Regions from separate parts of the Chitinophaga sancti genome, predicted to be linked through region 3. Evidence: riboswitches for the same ligand, from Rfam matches in the RefSeq annotation. Region 3 holds a riboswitch; each other region holds the start of a gene.
What was found. A riboswitch is a leader RNA that binds a small molecule or an ion and turns the genes downstream of it on or off. The one in region 3 is predicted to bind cobalamin.

Region 1: it holds a riboswitch for cobalamin, as region 3 does, so the genes downstream of both, SIO70_RS21155 (DUF5074 domain-containing protein) here and SIO70_RS16215 (TonB-dependent receptor) in region 3, are expected to answer to the same signal.
Region 2: it holds a riboswitch for cobalamin, as region 3 does, so the genes downstream of both, SIO70_RS22110 ((2Fe-2S) ferredoxin domain-containing protein) here and SIO70_RS16215 (TonB-dependent receptor) in region 3, are expected to answer to the same signal.

What each region holds. Positions count from the first base shown of each region.
Region 1 covers NZ_CP139247.1:5,189,940-5,194,645, forward strand. Annotated here, with positions in the region: gene SIO70_RS21150 (TonB-dependent receptor) at 1-783, opposite strand, end outside; gene SIO70_RS21155 (DUF5074 domain-containing protein) at 785-1,843, opposite strand; cobalamin riboswitch at 1,953-2,144, opposite strand; gene SIO70_RS21160 (hypothetical protein) at 2,218-3,999, shown strand; gene SIO70_RS21165 (carbon-nitrogen hydrolase) at 4,088-4,706, shown strand, end outside.
Region 2 covers NZ_CP139247.1:5,451,393-5,456,098, forward strand. Annotated here, with positions in the region: gene SIO70_RS22100 (aminotransferase class I/II-fold pyridoxal phosphate-dependent enzyme) at 1-233, shown strand, start outside; gene cbiB (adenosylcobinamide-phosphate synthase CbiB) at 218-1,147, shown strand; cobalamin riboswitch at 1,306-1,507, shown strand; gene SIO70_RS22110 ((2Fe-2S) ferredoxin domain-containing protein) at 1,637-1,996, shown strand; gene SIO70_RS22115 (NAD+ synthetase) at 2,089-2,889, shown strand; gene SIO70_RS22120 (SDR family oxidoreductase) at 2,876-3,715, shown strand; gene SIO70_RS22125 (sirohydrochlorin chelatase) at 3,712-4,632, shown strand; gene cobI (precorrin-2 C(20)-methyltransferase) at 4,636-4,706, shown strand, end outside.
Region 3 covers NZ_CP139247.1:3,929,554-3,934,259, reverse strand. Annotated here, with positions in the region: gene SIO70_RS16220 (dipeptidase) at 1-1,018, shown strand, start outside; cobalamin riboswitch at 1,202-1,389, shown strand; gene SIO70_RS16215 (TonB-dependent receptor) at 1,544-3,640, shown strand; gene SIO70_RS16210 (PepSY domain-containing protein) at 3,642-4,706, shown strand, end outside.

The DNA of each region.
Region 1 (4,706 bases), 1.3 Mb from region 3:
GATTGGGCCTGGCAGGCCACGGGCGGAGTTATAATAATACCCCTGTACGTGCCAGTTGCTGCTGTCTTTGCCATTGCCATATACCCCTGCTTCTAAGCGCCAGGCATCGATGTCTCCATTCTTTCGTACGGCAGTGGTGTCATAATCATTATAGCGATAACGGAATTTGTATTGTCCGTCTGCATGGGTCCATTCTGAGCTGACAACAGCTGCTATGTTATTTGACAGTTTCTTTTCTATTCTCAGGGAGGGATTGATCAATCCAAAACTTCCGGTTTTAAAGCCTGCTTTACCATGCAGGGTTTCCGCACCCTGAAAGACAGGTTTTTTGGATTGTAAATACATCGCGGCTGCTGAAGCAAATCCTTTTGCAGGTTGGAAGATGACGCTTTTCTGGGCGTTGTAGAGCTCTATTTGTTCAATATTGTCAAGGGAAAACCGGCCCAGGTCTACTGTGCCGTTTTGAGCATTGCTTAGTTGAATGCCGTCATAAAATACACCCAGCTGGTTGGTACCCATGCTGTGTACATTGAGCGTTTTGAGGCCGCCTACGCCACCGTAATCCTTGATCTGAACACCAGAGAAGAACCGGGCAGCATCTGCCACGGAGAGGCTATTCATTTTTTCAAGTGCCTTGCCACTGAGGGATTGAACGGGCGTAATCGCACCGGGTTTGGCAGAGAAGATCGTAATTGTCTGTAAGGTATGAGTCGTATCATTTTGCTGTGCCTGTAAATGCAGGCACAGCAAAATGAAGCTTATTATAAAACTGGTTGCCTTCATATTAATGGAACACGACCATGGCTGGATATAAATTGTCCGTGTAGGAAATTGCAGATTTTAAAGTGGCGTCTGCGGCGCTGTAAGTATAAAGCGTATTGTCAGGGTCACCATAGAATCCTCCTGTAGTGGTCAGTACCAGGGTATTTTTCGCAGCGTCGTAACCAATACCTTTACCATAAAAGTAGTGGTCAGTTGGCAGGGTGATATAAGCGCTGCTCAGTGAGCTGTTGTTGCCGGATACATAGCGGTATACCTTCTGGTCATCGCTCAGTACATAGACTGCATTTTCCTGGGTAGAAGCGACGATAGAGCTGCTGGTGAATACCCATTCGTTATAGCGAACATTAAAGGAGGTGGTGATTGTATCGACCTTCAGTGTAGACGGATCGATTTTGAGCAGGGCATTTGTTTGTGCAGCATATATGTAGCCATCTTTACCCTGTGCAAAACCAGCTATGGCAGTTCCTAAATTTTTTGCTATAGAGTAGTCGCTGGTATTCAATGCTACGATACCGTCGTTAGCAGTTAATGCAAATACATAGCTGCCTGATTTGAGCATATCGCTAACGCTGCCACTTACACCCGTGATTTTGGTACCCAGGCTCAGGGAAGATAAGGTAACCGGATAGATACCATCGTCAGTACTGAGCAGACCATTGCTATTGTCAATACCGATGAATGCATGACCGCTGGCCGGCAGACTTGCATTCCTGGCGCTTTCTTTCAGGGAATACTCATCAGCTGCTACCAGTGGACCGCCATAGTTGGTTACCAGGTAAAGTTTTCCATTATAGATGGTACCATATTCCAGGGTGGTGGAGGTAGTTGCCAGCGGGCTGGATGGGTTCACTTTCAGGTAATTGTCCTGCGAAAGGGTATCCGTATTATAGCTGCGGAAGCTCAGGTCTCCTCCTTTGGAGCCGAAGTAACCTTCATTTACAATGAAATAACCATTGTCATAAGTGCCTTTGGAGATAACTGAAGTATTGTCATCCTTTTTACAAGAGACTATGAAGAATACGGCGAATGCTAACAGGAGCGTGTGTAATTTTCTTTGCATGCTGTTTTAATAATTGTAATAGTTGAAAGGTTCCCGACGGAATAGATCATTCAGCATGATAAGCGTAATATCATTGTATATCCCGAAGCTTTTCACCCGAAAGCGCTGAATGGATCTATTGCATCGTGGCAGGTCTTCTGGCTCCCTGATTTTCCGGCGGCCTTCCCATCCATGGTGGACAGTGGCAAAGAGTAGAACCGGAAATAATACCCAGGTTACAGCTACGGGGATAGCTCCGGTTTTGCACCGGATTCCCTTTTAAGCCTATCTAGTGACAGGCACCAAATGCGGCACAAACCTACACTATGGGTGTGGAATAACCAAATTGAAACGTTTTTTCGCCTATCTTGCCGCAAATTTTTAAATAAACCGTTTTGCTGAGACAACTTTTTCTGTTTGTGGTCCTGCTTTGCGGCGTTATAGGTAGCTATGCCCAGGGGAACCTGAGTAAGACTGTATCAGTCACCATGACCCGCCAGCCGATATCTTCTGTACTTGATGCCATAGAAATTCAGGGTAATTTTCATTTTTCTTATGTACGGGAAATGGTGCATGCTGATAGTCTTGTGTCGGTACGCGCCAATAACAGGACTGTGAAGCAGGTACTGGACCAGTTGTTCCAGGGCAGTGTTGTATATAAGGATGTGGGCAACCAGTTGATGCTGCAGCCGGGTAAGGAGAAGTGGTTCTATGTGAGCGGACATATTACGGATGGCAGTAATGGGGCGCCACTGAATAATGCGAGTGTGTATGAAGGGGTGCAGTTGATCTCGACCATGACAAACGATCAGGGGTATTACCGGTTGCGGCTCAGGGAGAAAGAACGGCCAATGCCTGTGATGCTGACGGTGAGTAAGGAATTATATAGAGATACTATTATGATACTGGCGGGCGGGTATGATCAGGAGATCAGTGCGAGTATCAAGCCTGCGGCCCCCATCACGTTGGGTATAGTGGATGTGAACCAGTATTCGAGGGTGAGTGATACGTGGTTTGGAAAAGTGTTTTTAAGTTCCAAACAGCGTATGCAGGCTTTGAACTTAAGTAAGTTCTTTGCAGATCAGCCTTATCAGACCTCTTTATTACCCGGGTTGGGTACACATGGTAAATTGAGTTCCCAGGTGGTCAATAAAATATCGTTGAATTTTATTGGGGGGTATACGGCCGGGTTAAATGGGGTCGAAATATCCGGAGCTTTTAATATAGACCAGAAAGATGTGAGATTTGCCCAGTTTGCCTCCCTTTTTAACCTGGTGGGAGGTAAAATGGAAGGTGTACAGATAGCAGGTTTGCATAATCAGGTCATTGATTCGGTAAAGGGATTGCAGGCAGCGGGGATCAGTAATATTACAGCAAAGGGATTTGTCGGGGTACAGCTCGCAACTACTTATAATGGAGCGAATGGCGAAACCCGGGGATTAGGCGCTTCAGGCATCGTAAATATTTATAGAAAGAATAGTTATGGTGTGATGATGGCGGGGGTTGGAAATATGAACACAGCGACCATTCAGGGAGTGCAGGCAGCTGGCGTGTTCAATATAGCAGAAATGCTAAAGGGGGTACAGGCGGCTGGTGTTGTAAATGCGGCTGATACTACTGAGGGGGTGCAGGTAGCAGGGTTCATCAACGTTACGCGGGTATTGAAAGGCGTGCAGGTGGGTGTGGTAAATTATGCAGATTCGTCTGACGGGTATAGTATTGGTGTGATTAGTATTGTGCGCAGGGGTTATCATCAGCTGTTGGTGTATAATACAGAGCTGTTGCCGTTCAACCTGGCGTTTAAGTCAGGGAATAAAAATCTGTACAGCCTGATTATAGGAGGAGCGAGTTTTATGGAGGGGTCGAAGGCGTATAGTTTTGGGTATGGTATTGGAAAGTCTTATAAAGATTATAGTGTAGAGATAACGGAGCAGAATTTGTACCTGGGGAGTTGGGAGACGATGGGTACGATGGCACGGTTGCAGACGTCGTGGAATAAGGAAATAGGTAAAAACGCAAGGATCTTTATCGGGCCTGCGTTTACATTATATTTTAGTAGTAAGGATGCAAATGTGGGAGGATATAAGACCAGGGTGCCGGGACCGTATGGGGCATTTAAATTTAATGACAACCTACGTTATTGGTTTGGCTGGTATGTGGGCTTTAGTTTCTTCTAAGAATTTCTTTCATACAGTCGCAGGCTAGCGGTTTCTCCTTAAAATTCAGTAAATTTGCCCCTTCTTTTTCAAATTTAAACACTGGTAAATGTCAAAAGTCAAAGTAGGTTTTGTGCAAATGACTTGTACGGCCAATAAGGCGGAAAACCTTGCCAAAGCCATTGAGCAGGTAAAAGTTGCCGCATCCAAAGGTGCACAGATCGTTTGTTTACAGGAGCTGTTTACTTCCCTGTATTTTTGTGATGAAGAGAATTACGACAACTTCTCTCTCGCCGAGCCTATTCCCGGTCCATCTACAGATGCCCTTCAGAAAGTAGCTGGTGAACTGGGCGTTGTGATTATCGCCTCTCTCTTTGAAAAAAGAACTGCTGGCCTGTATCACAACACTACTGCTGTACTGGACGCTGACGGATCTTACCTTGGCAAATACCGTAAAATGCACATTCCGGACGATCCGGCATACTACGAAAAATTCTATTTCACCCCCGGTGATTTAGGCTATAAAGTTTTCAAAACCAAATTCGCCACCATCGGTGTACTCATCTGCTGGGATCAATGGTATCCTGAAGCTGCACGTATCACTGCGCTCATGGGTGCTGAAATACTCTTCTACCCTACCGCTATTGGCTGGGCGACCTCCCAGGACGAAGCAACCAATACAGAGCAATACAATGCATGGCAGACTATTCAGCGTAGTCATGCTGTTG
Region 2 (4,706 bases), 1.5 Mb from region 3:
CATTGAGTATTCATGTGAATGTGATGCCTACCCGGACGAACTTCTTTTTATGTGAGTTAATAAATGGTACTGCTGCTGATTTAAAGGCATATCTGGTAGAGGAACATAGTTTACTCATCAGGGATGCCAGCAATTTCAAAAGTCTAAGTCCGAAACATTTCAGGGTGGCGACACAGACGCCAGAGAAAAATGCTTTATTGATTAAAGGCATCAATGCATGGATGGAAAAATAATATGGATTCCTTTGGTGGTGGGGTATGTGTTAGATTTGCTGCTGGGCGACCCACGGTGGTTGCCCCATCCGGTGCGGTTATTTGGGAACCTGATCACATTCGGTGAAAAGAAACTCAATAATGGATACAAACGTTTTCTGAAAGGAGCTATATTAACCGTGGTATTGTGCCTCGGGGTGTATGCTTTCTTCTATTACATGCAGGAAATTCTTCCGCTTTGGGCAAGGTATATTTTCAACAGTATTTTTGTTTTTTACGGTTTGGCCAATAAGAGCCTTTTACAGGAGGGCGCAGCTGTTTATGATGCTTTATACCATCAGGGGCTGGAAGCGGGCAGAAAACGTCTTTCCTGGATCGTAGGGAGGGATACTTTAAAGCTGCAGGAGAACCAGGTCCGGATTGCGGTATTGGAGACCTTGTCAGAGAACCTAAGTGATGGGGTAATTGCCCCCCTGCTCTTTTATGCAGTAGGTGGTGTACCGGCTATGATGCTGTATAAGATGATCAATACCCTGGATTCTATGATTGGATATAAAAGCGAGCGCTATTTATATTTTGGGCGGTTTGCCGCCAGACTGGATGATGTGGCAAACTATATCCCCGCGAGGGTGACGGCGTTTTTGATGGTGCTGGTCTCCTTCAGTAAACGGGGATGGCAGTATATATTTAAATTCGGCCATCAGCACGCCAGTCCAAATTCAGGTTACCCGGAGTCGGCGCTGGCAGGGATTATGAATTGCAGGTTCGGCGGCCCGAATGTGTATCATGGTGTGGTGGTAGAGAAGCCTTATATCGGTGAGTACCAGCGGGAAATTCAACATGAAGAGTTACGAAAAGTGATGTTTATAAATCACGCAGTAACTTTCGTGGTGGTGGTACTGATAGTATTATTGCATGCATTGTATTCAAAATAATAAATGGGCACACTGAAACCTGTACCAAAGACCAATTTGTTATCCCCCAACAAATCTAACGCATCCGTTACCTCACTCATCCCTCCACTATTCATATAGTCATACTTCATAGGGTGGGTTTATTGTTCTTAACTTCCGCAAAGTTAATTTTATTTACTACTTTTACCCCGGTTTATGGTTTTTATCTGCCTCCCAGGCTGATAAAATTAAAAGGGAATCCGGTGTAAATCCGGAACAGTTCCCGCTGCTGTAAGTTCCATCAATCGCTTTTAACATCTGCAAAGCCACTGTTCCAACCGGAACGGGAAGGCGTTAAAAGTGGAACAAGTCAGAAGACCTGCCAAAAACTATAACTACTTATCCAATGCTTTCGGGAAAAAAGTACAGGGATGGCAAACAACTTACGCAGTGTTTGCTCCTGCCGCCTTTTCTCCTGTCTGCTTGTTTAATCGTTAACGGGTAATTAACTGCATTAAATGTTTTAAAGGTATGGCTATTAAAGATCTGACCAGGGTTCAGAAGATGGTTTTTATTTGCAATGGTGGAACCTGTGCTAAAGGCGGTGCAGACGAAAACACTTTAGCTTTGAGGGCACACCTCACCAAACATGGCATGGATGACGAAATTCATACCATACGCACCAAATGTATGGGGCAATGTACCAGCGGACCTATTGTATTCATTCACCCCGAAGGAGCCTGGTATGGTAGCGTAAACCCAGAGGTTGCGCGTGATATTGTAACTCAGCACCTCTTACAAAATACTTTACTGAAACCCCAACTCTGCTTTCCGGAAGCAGATGCCATGGAATTACAGCCTGTAAAGTTTAGCACCGCGAAAGCAGAATAAACCACTGCATCGCCATCTACGAAAATGTTGAATCACATCACACCAGGCACGCCCTTTTCATAAAGGAAGTTTGAGCGTATATTTTTAAAATCATGGGAACCAATATTTCAGGATTTATCGTATTGGCCGTTCTTGGCCTTCGCCATGGACTGGACCCGGACCACATTACTGTGATCGATGGTTATACTTACCGACTCCACATGAACAAAAGTATGTGGAGCAAATGGGTAGGTACCCTCTTTACATTTGGACATGGTATTATGGTCACCGCCATCGCATTGTTCCTTTGTATACTGAAGAACAATTTCAATATCCCGCCACTGCTGGATATCGTAGTAGAATGGACTGCCTCGCTGATGTTGTTATTTATGGGTATTTCGAACCTGATCTATTTGAAGAGAGGTCAGGTACAAATGACCGGTATCCGACAGAAATTAATCCCGGATGCATTCAACAAAAGCCTGAATCCTTTTACTGTAATACTCACAGGCATCATCTTCGGATTCATCTTCGATACCTCTTCGCAGATTGCAGCCTTTGGCTATGCTGTAGCAGTATCAAACCAATGGATCTACGCGATCCTCGGTGGCGTTGTATTTTCTATAGGATTAATCCTTACGGGCACCTGCGATTCCATGCTGCTCAGCAAACTACTCAAGACCTTTGACCAGAAGAAGATCCAGAACCACCGGTTCAAATTGAATGTACTGATCACAATCATGTGTTTCGCTATTCCCATCTACAAAATACTCAGTACATGGAATACTTCCCTGGAATTGAGCGACACGCAGAACAATATTGTGGGAATAATTTTCATAAGTATCATCATTTCATTGTATGCTGATTTATATTTGAGGCACAAATTCAGTAAATCAGGCAATGGAACAGAATGAATATACAAAGAACAGATCCATCAGCATCCTGGGCTGTGGCTGGCTCGGCTTACCATTAGCCGAACTTTTTGTTCAGCAGGGATACCAGGTTAAGGGGTCTGTGACCAGTGAAGAAAAGCTGGAAACGCTGTCTGAAAAAGGGGTACTCCCCTACAAGGTCACCATCACCGACCAGGCCATTGATTGTAATGACCTGCCGGGATTCCTGGATAGCGATATCCTGATCATCAATTTTCCCCCCGGTCGCAGGCCGGATATTACCACTTATCACCCTGCCCAGATTGCCTTACTGATTCAGGCAATTGAGCCAAGCCCCGTCAGGCACGTGCTGTTTATCAGCTCCACCTCCGTATACCCTGACCTGAACAGGGAAATAACGGAAAAAGATAGCGTACCCCCTACCAAAGGTAGCGGACAAGCCCTGTTGCATGCAGAGAACCTGCTCCTTTCACAAGCGAAATTTACTACTACCATACTTAGACTAGGAGGCTTGATCGGGTACGACCGTATGCCGGCGCGCTTCCTGGCTGGCAAAAAGGACGTGGAAAACGGGGATGCCCCTATCAATGTGATTCACCAGGATGATTGCCTGGGACTGATCAGTGCGCTCATTGAACAGGAGGTCTGGGAAGACATTTTCCATGCTGCCGCCGATGAACACCCGACCCGCAAAGTTTATTACACACTGGCAGCTGAAAAAGCAGGACTGGAAGTTCCTACCTTTGCCGAAGGCAAGCCGTTGTGTTTTAAGATTATCAATTCTGATAAGATCAAGCGCCGCCTGGGTTATACATTCAAACACCCTAATCCACTGGCATTATTATGAAAGGGATATTAATATGCGGACATGGCAGCAGGGACCCGGAAGGAGTACGGGGATTTAAAGAGCTGGTCGCGTTGCTCAAAGAGAAGTACCCGGACTATATAGTCGATTATGGCTTTCTGGAATTTTCACATCCCGTGTATGCAGCGGCGGTAGAACGCATGTATCTGGCGGGAGTGCGTGAAATTCTGGCGATTCCTGCAATTCTCTTTGCCGGCGCGCATGCCAAGAACGATATTCCTTATGAGATGAATACCCTGCAAAGCCAGTATGAAGGATTGACGATACGACTGGGCAGGCACATAGGTATTACACCATCTATTTTAAAACTCGCACAGAAACTTATACGGGAAGCAGGTGGTACAGGAGATCTTTCTGATACCTGTCTGCTGGTAGTTGGCAGAGGAACTTCCGATCCTGATGCCAATGCTGATGTGGCGAAGATGACCCGGATGCTGTGGGAAGGAATGGGATTTGGCTTTGCAACAACAGCCTATATCGGGGTGACAAAACCTTTGCTGCAGGAGGCCTTACCACTGGTGAATCTCCTGCCCTATAAGCGGATCATTGCAGTGCCGGTATTTTTGTTTACAGGCGTGTTATTGAAAAAGATATATACGCAACTGGACGAATACAAGGCTCAGACTGATAAAACAATACTATACACTTCAGGTTTCGAATGTGATGACCTATTGTTAGACACGATCGATGAACGGATCAGGGAGGTGGAGGTTGGAAGACCGGAGATGAATTGCCAGCTTTGTAAGTATAGAACTCAGATAATTGGATTTGAGGAGGAAGTGGGCAAAGAGCAGGTGGGACACCATTTGGCAGTGAAAGGGATATTGTTTGAAGAAGATGAGAAGATTGAATCGGGGAATAAGGTGATCAGTAAATTTAAAAAGATATTGGGGATCTGAGTTATGGCAAAACATGGTAAAATTTATGGCATATCTCTTGGCCCCGGCGATCCTTTATTGATAACCGTGAAGGG
Region 3 (4,706 bases):
TGGGCCCGATGTTGACCTGGCAGGAGAGATGAAACGCTCTGGTTTATCAGCCATTTGCATGACCTTTGCGGTTGACTACAAGAAATTAGATCCCAACGGAGAAGCCTATGATCGTTTCCTGAATGGCCTGACAGCAATGGATGCTGAACTGGCTAAAAACAAGATGAAACGGGCCCTGAACATGGAAGATCTGCGCAAAGCAAAGAAGAAAAAACAGCCAATTGTGATTCAGTCTGTTGAAGGCGCACACTGGTTGGAAGGAAAGGTGGAAAGAGTGGAAATAGGTTATAAACGCGGGTTACGTCATCTTACTTTATTACACGACAGCGATGCATCAGTGCCTTTGGGGGATGTGTATACGAATGAACCTGCATTTGGAGGACTAACTACGTTTGGTGCAGATGTGATCAGGGAATGTAACAGGCTAGGTATACTGGTGGACCTCGCACATTGCGATGGGAATACGGTGGCAATGGCATTGAAGGTGGCTGCACAACCGGTGTTTATTTCTCATACAGGGTTGAATACACAGCTGGGGAATAATCCCGGGATGGCGAAGATGATGTACAAAAGGCTCATCAGCAGGGAGAATGCGAAAGTAGTGGCAGATGCAGGTGGAGTGATTGGCGTGTGGACGCATCTGGCGGATACCCCGTTGGAGTATGCACAGAATATCAGGGCATTGGTGGATATTGTAGGTGTAGATCATGTGTGTATTGGTACGGATACGAAGATGACGCCTCCGTATCACAAGCCGGGTGCCCAATCTGGATTTGGCGGAGGACCGGGTGGTGAGCATAAAGGTGGTCCGGAAGGTGAGCAAAACAAACCTAAAGAAAATGGCCCTCAAAAACCCCGCGTCGGCGAACGCACCAATCTTGCATGGGCTGATCAAAATGTAGGCTTCTACTACGCAGTAGTGGATGCACTGCTAAAAACAGGTTTTAATGAAGAAGAAATAGGCAAAATAGGCGGAGGTAATTTCTGCCGTGTATTTGACGCTGCCACAAAAAAATAATAGTATTACCCCTGAAAAATGGGGTAATATTTCCTTCTCAAATGAGTTTTTTTTCAAACGAACTTTACTAAAAAACAATAATCCCTTTAAACGGTTATTCTTCCCAAACAATAGACTCCATTAAAAACACCTTCCCATTTTAAATCAAATCCCTATCTTCGCCCACGTTTTTAAGTTCTTTTCTTTCCCCCACCTAAAAAAGGTTCTGTTTAACAGCAGATTAATAGGGAATCGTGTGAAAATCACGAACTGTCCCGCAACTGTAAGTAACAATCACAGTTGCTGCCACCAATGTCCACTGATCGATATGATCGGGAAGGACGGCAGCAATGTTACAAGTCAGGAGACCTGCCTTTTTTACGCTGGCAATGCTTTCGTGGACTGAAGCAACGTCAAGGTTTGGAGTTTTAAATCCGGAGTGTATTCACTTACGGACCATCGTGTGCTTATACCACACCTCCATTCCTTCCCCACAAAAGCATGGTAAAGTCAAGGAGAATTATTATTTCTTCATCAACTCTATCAATGCAAACATCTACATTCACCTTCGCCGGTATTCTGCTGTCATGTACACTGTCCGCCGCCACCATGCAGGCACAATCTGTTGCTGACACTACTGTCAAACAATTAGCTGAAGTCACCATCAATCATGCCCAACGTTCCAGCATCAACAAGATCAATGTCCCTATCCGGGATCTCCCATTGACTACGACTGCTGTATCTTCCAGAACCATCGAACAAAGAGGCACTGACGACCTGGGCGAAGCTATGAAAAACGTGACCGGGGTACGTGCAAACAACACCTACGGCGGTTTTCAGCACTTCACCATCCGTGGTTTCAACAACTTTGTATTGCTGGTAGACGGTGTCAGAGATGAACGTCACAACATCAGCACCAGTGCGCCCAGCACCAATCTCGCGAATATTGAAAGGATTGAAGTGCTGAAAGGTCCCGCCTCTGTACTTTTCGGTCACTCTGCATTAGGCGGCATTATCAACATGGTGCGCAAACGCCCTACTACGGAGCAAAAAGCGGACTTCTCCGCCTCCTATGGTAGCTTTAATACCCGCAGAATGCGCGTAGGTGCCGGTGGTGCGCTGAGCAAAAACCTCTTCTACCGCGTTGATGCAGGATTATCTGCTACTGATGGTTATCGCAATGCCGCTGTGAATACCAACAATGCATACCTCGCATTGGAATACACACCTACTGCACGCGATAACTTCTACTTCACCGTTGGTGCCAACAAGGATCATTACGCTACTGACGCCGGTATCCCTATGCTGACAGGTAGCAAACCTGCTCCCGGTATAAATGTAAATACCCGTTACAACGACCCGGCCGATTTTCTGAAGAACACCACTACCAGCTATCAACTGCGTTATACTCACCAGTTCAGCGATGCTTTGGTGCTCTCTGATCAGCTCTCCTATTCCAATGATAATATCGATTATTTATCTACTGAAGAACTGACCTTCAATGAGTCACTCGACTCACTGACACGTACTTCTCCACTGTATTTCAATCACCTGACCAGGCCATTGCAAAATCAGCTGGAACTGACTTACAACGTGCATACCGGTCACATTGAACATAAAATCCTCGTAGGCTACTCTTACAGTAATTTAGATCGCAAAACGTATAGTGCCAACATATATGGAGATGGTCTGTACGCCACTGTTGCTGTACAGGATCCTATCTTAAATCAGGGGTATATCAGTTACACGCCTTACCAGTACAAGGCTTCAGAAGAAACCGTTCATGGGCTGTATGTACAGGAGTGGATAAAACTTTCCGACAAACTGAAAGGTCTTGTTGGCCTACGTTACGATATCTTCCGGGGTACTTATTTCACCAACAAGGTCGATAAAAACAGGAATGTAACGGAGAGAGGTGCGGAGACAAAGATCCCTACCGCGGCACTCACCTACCGTGCAGGCCTGGTGTATCAGCCATTGAAAGAATGGTCTGTCTATGGCTCCTACTCTACTTACTTCAAGCCAAGCAGAAGGATTGCCAACAATGGCGAGACCTTCGAACCGGAAGATGGTTACCAGGGGGAAGTAGGTACCCGTTATGACATTACCCATAACTGGTCTGTGAATGGTTCCCTTTACTATATGAGAAAGAACAATCAGGTAGAAAGCATTGCCGGCGGTGGTTACAAACGTGTTGGTGCGGCGGAGTCAAAAGGATACGAAATTGAATTGCAAGGTAGTCCGCTGGCAGGACTGGACGTGAATGCCGGTTATACCTTCACCCTTGCCAAATACCTCCCTTATGCTGACAAGTCGCTGACCAATAGCGTAGCTGGCAATATCGTAGCACTGGCACCTAAACATATGGCGAACCTGTGGGCGAACTATCAGCTGAAACGCTGGGGCGTTGGTGCTGGTGCCAACTATATGAGCGATACCTATACCAACAGTGCCAACACCTATGTATTACATGCTTACACCACCATCGATGCCGCACTGGGTTACCAGTTTGGCAAGGTAGGAGTGCGCCTGAATGTAAATAATCTGGCGAATGAGAAATACTTTGCAAACGCCATTTATTCCAACCAGTTTTACCCGGGTGCAACCCGCAATTATTTGCTGACACTGAAGTATGCTTTATAAGATGAAGTTCAAAGCAGTATTGCTCATACACCGGTACCTGGGGTTCGCACTGAGTATGATGTTTGTCGTTTGGTTTTTATCCGGGATGATGATGATGTATGTCACATATCCGACGATGAAATATGAACAGCGCTTACAACGGTTGCCCCAGCTTAAATTGGAGCAATGTCATATTATTCCGCCTCAGATCAAAGATGCAAAGCGTGTAAGACTGGGCATGCTGCTGGACAGACCTGTTTACAGGATTGACCAGCAGGTGATCTTTGCAGATAATGGAGATACGCTGCCGGGAGTAGATACGGCATTAGCCAGCCAGATCGCCACTGCTTTTGCGCATAGCCAACCTGCGTCTGTGGAGGTCTTACATGAAATAGATCAATGGATGGCAGCGCATCGTTCGCAGGGATATCTGCCGGATGTGTATAAATTTAAAATGGATGATGCTGCCGGCAATTATGTGTATGTATCTATGCATACGGCCGAAGTGGTGCAGATGGTAAATGCCAGACAAAGGCTATTGGCATGGCTGGGACCTATTCCTCACTGGATCTATCCGACTATACTGATCAGGAACAGACCTGTATGGAGTCAGGTGGTGATATGGGTATCATTGATGGGTACCATGATGTGTCTGGCCGGCATTATCATGGGTTTTGTGAGGTATAAAAGGAAGCGGGGTATGCAATTCAGTCCTTATAAAAAAGTATGGTTTAAGTACCATCATTATACAGGATTTATCTTTGGGTTGTTTGTATTTACATGGGTATTGAGTGGGTTGTTTTCAATGAGTCCGCTGCCTTTGGGAAAGAGTACAAAACCAAAGATCTCCATTCAGGATAATTTTGTTGCTTTACCTCGCAATTTTTCGGATGTAAAAGAAATCCAGTTTTTAGAAGTGGAAGGAAAACCTTATTACCTTGGCTGGAAAGATGGCCAGCATACACAGCTGGTGGCAGGTGACAAAGCGGGTAGCGAACCATTTGAACGATTCGATACCAGTATCTTTCATATAAAAGGGAAGAAAGAAATACTGGCTACTTACGATGACTATTACTATTCACGTAAA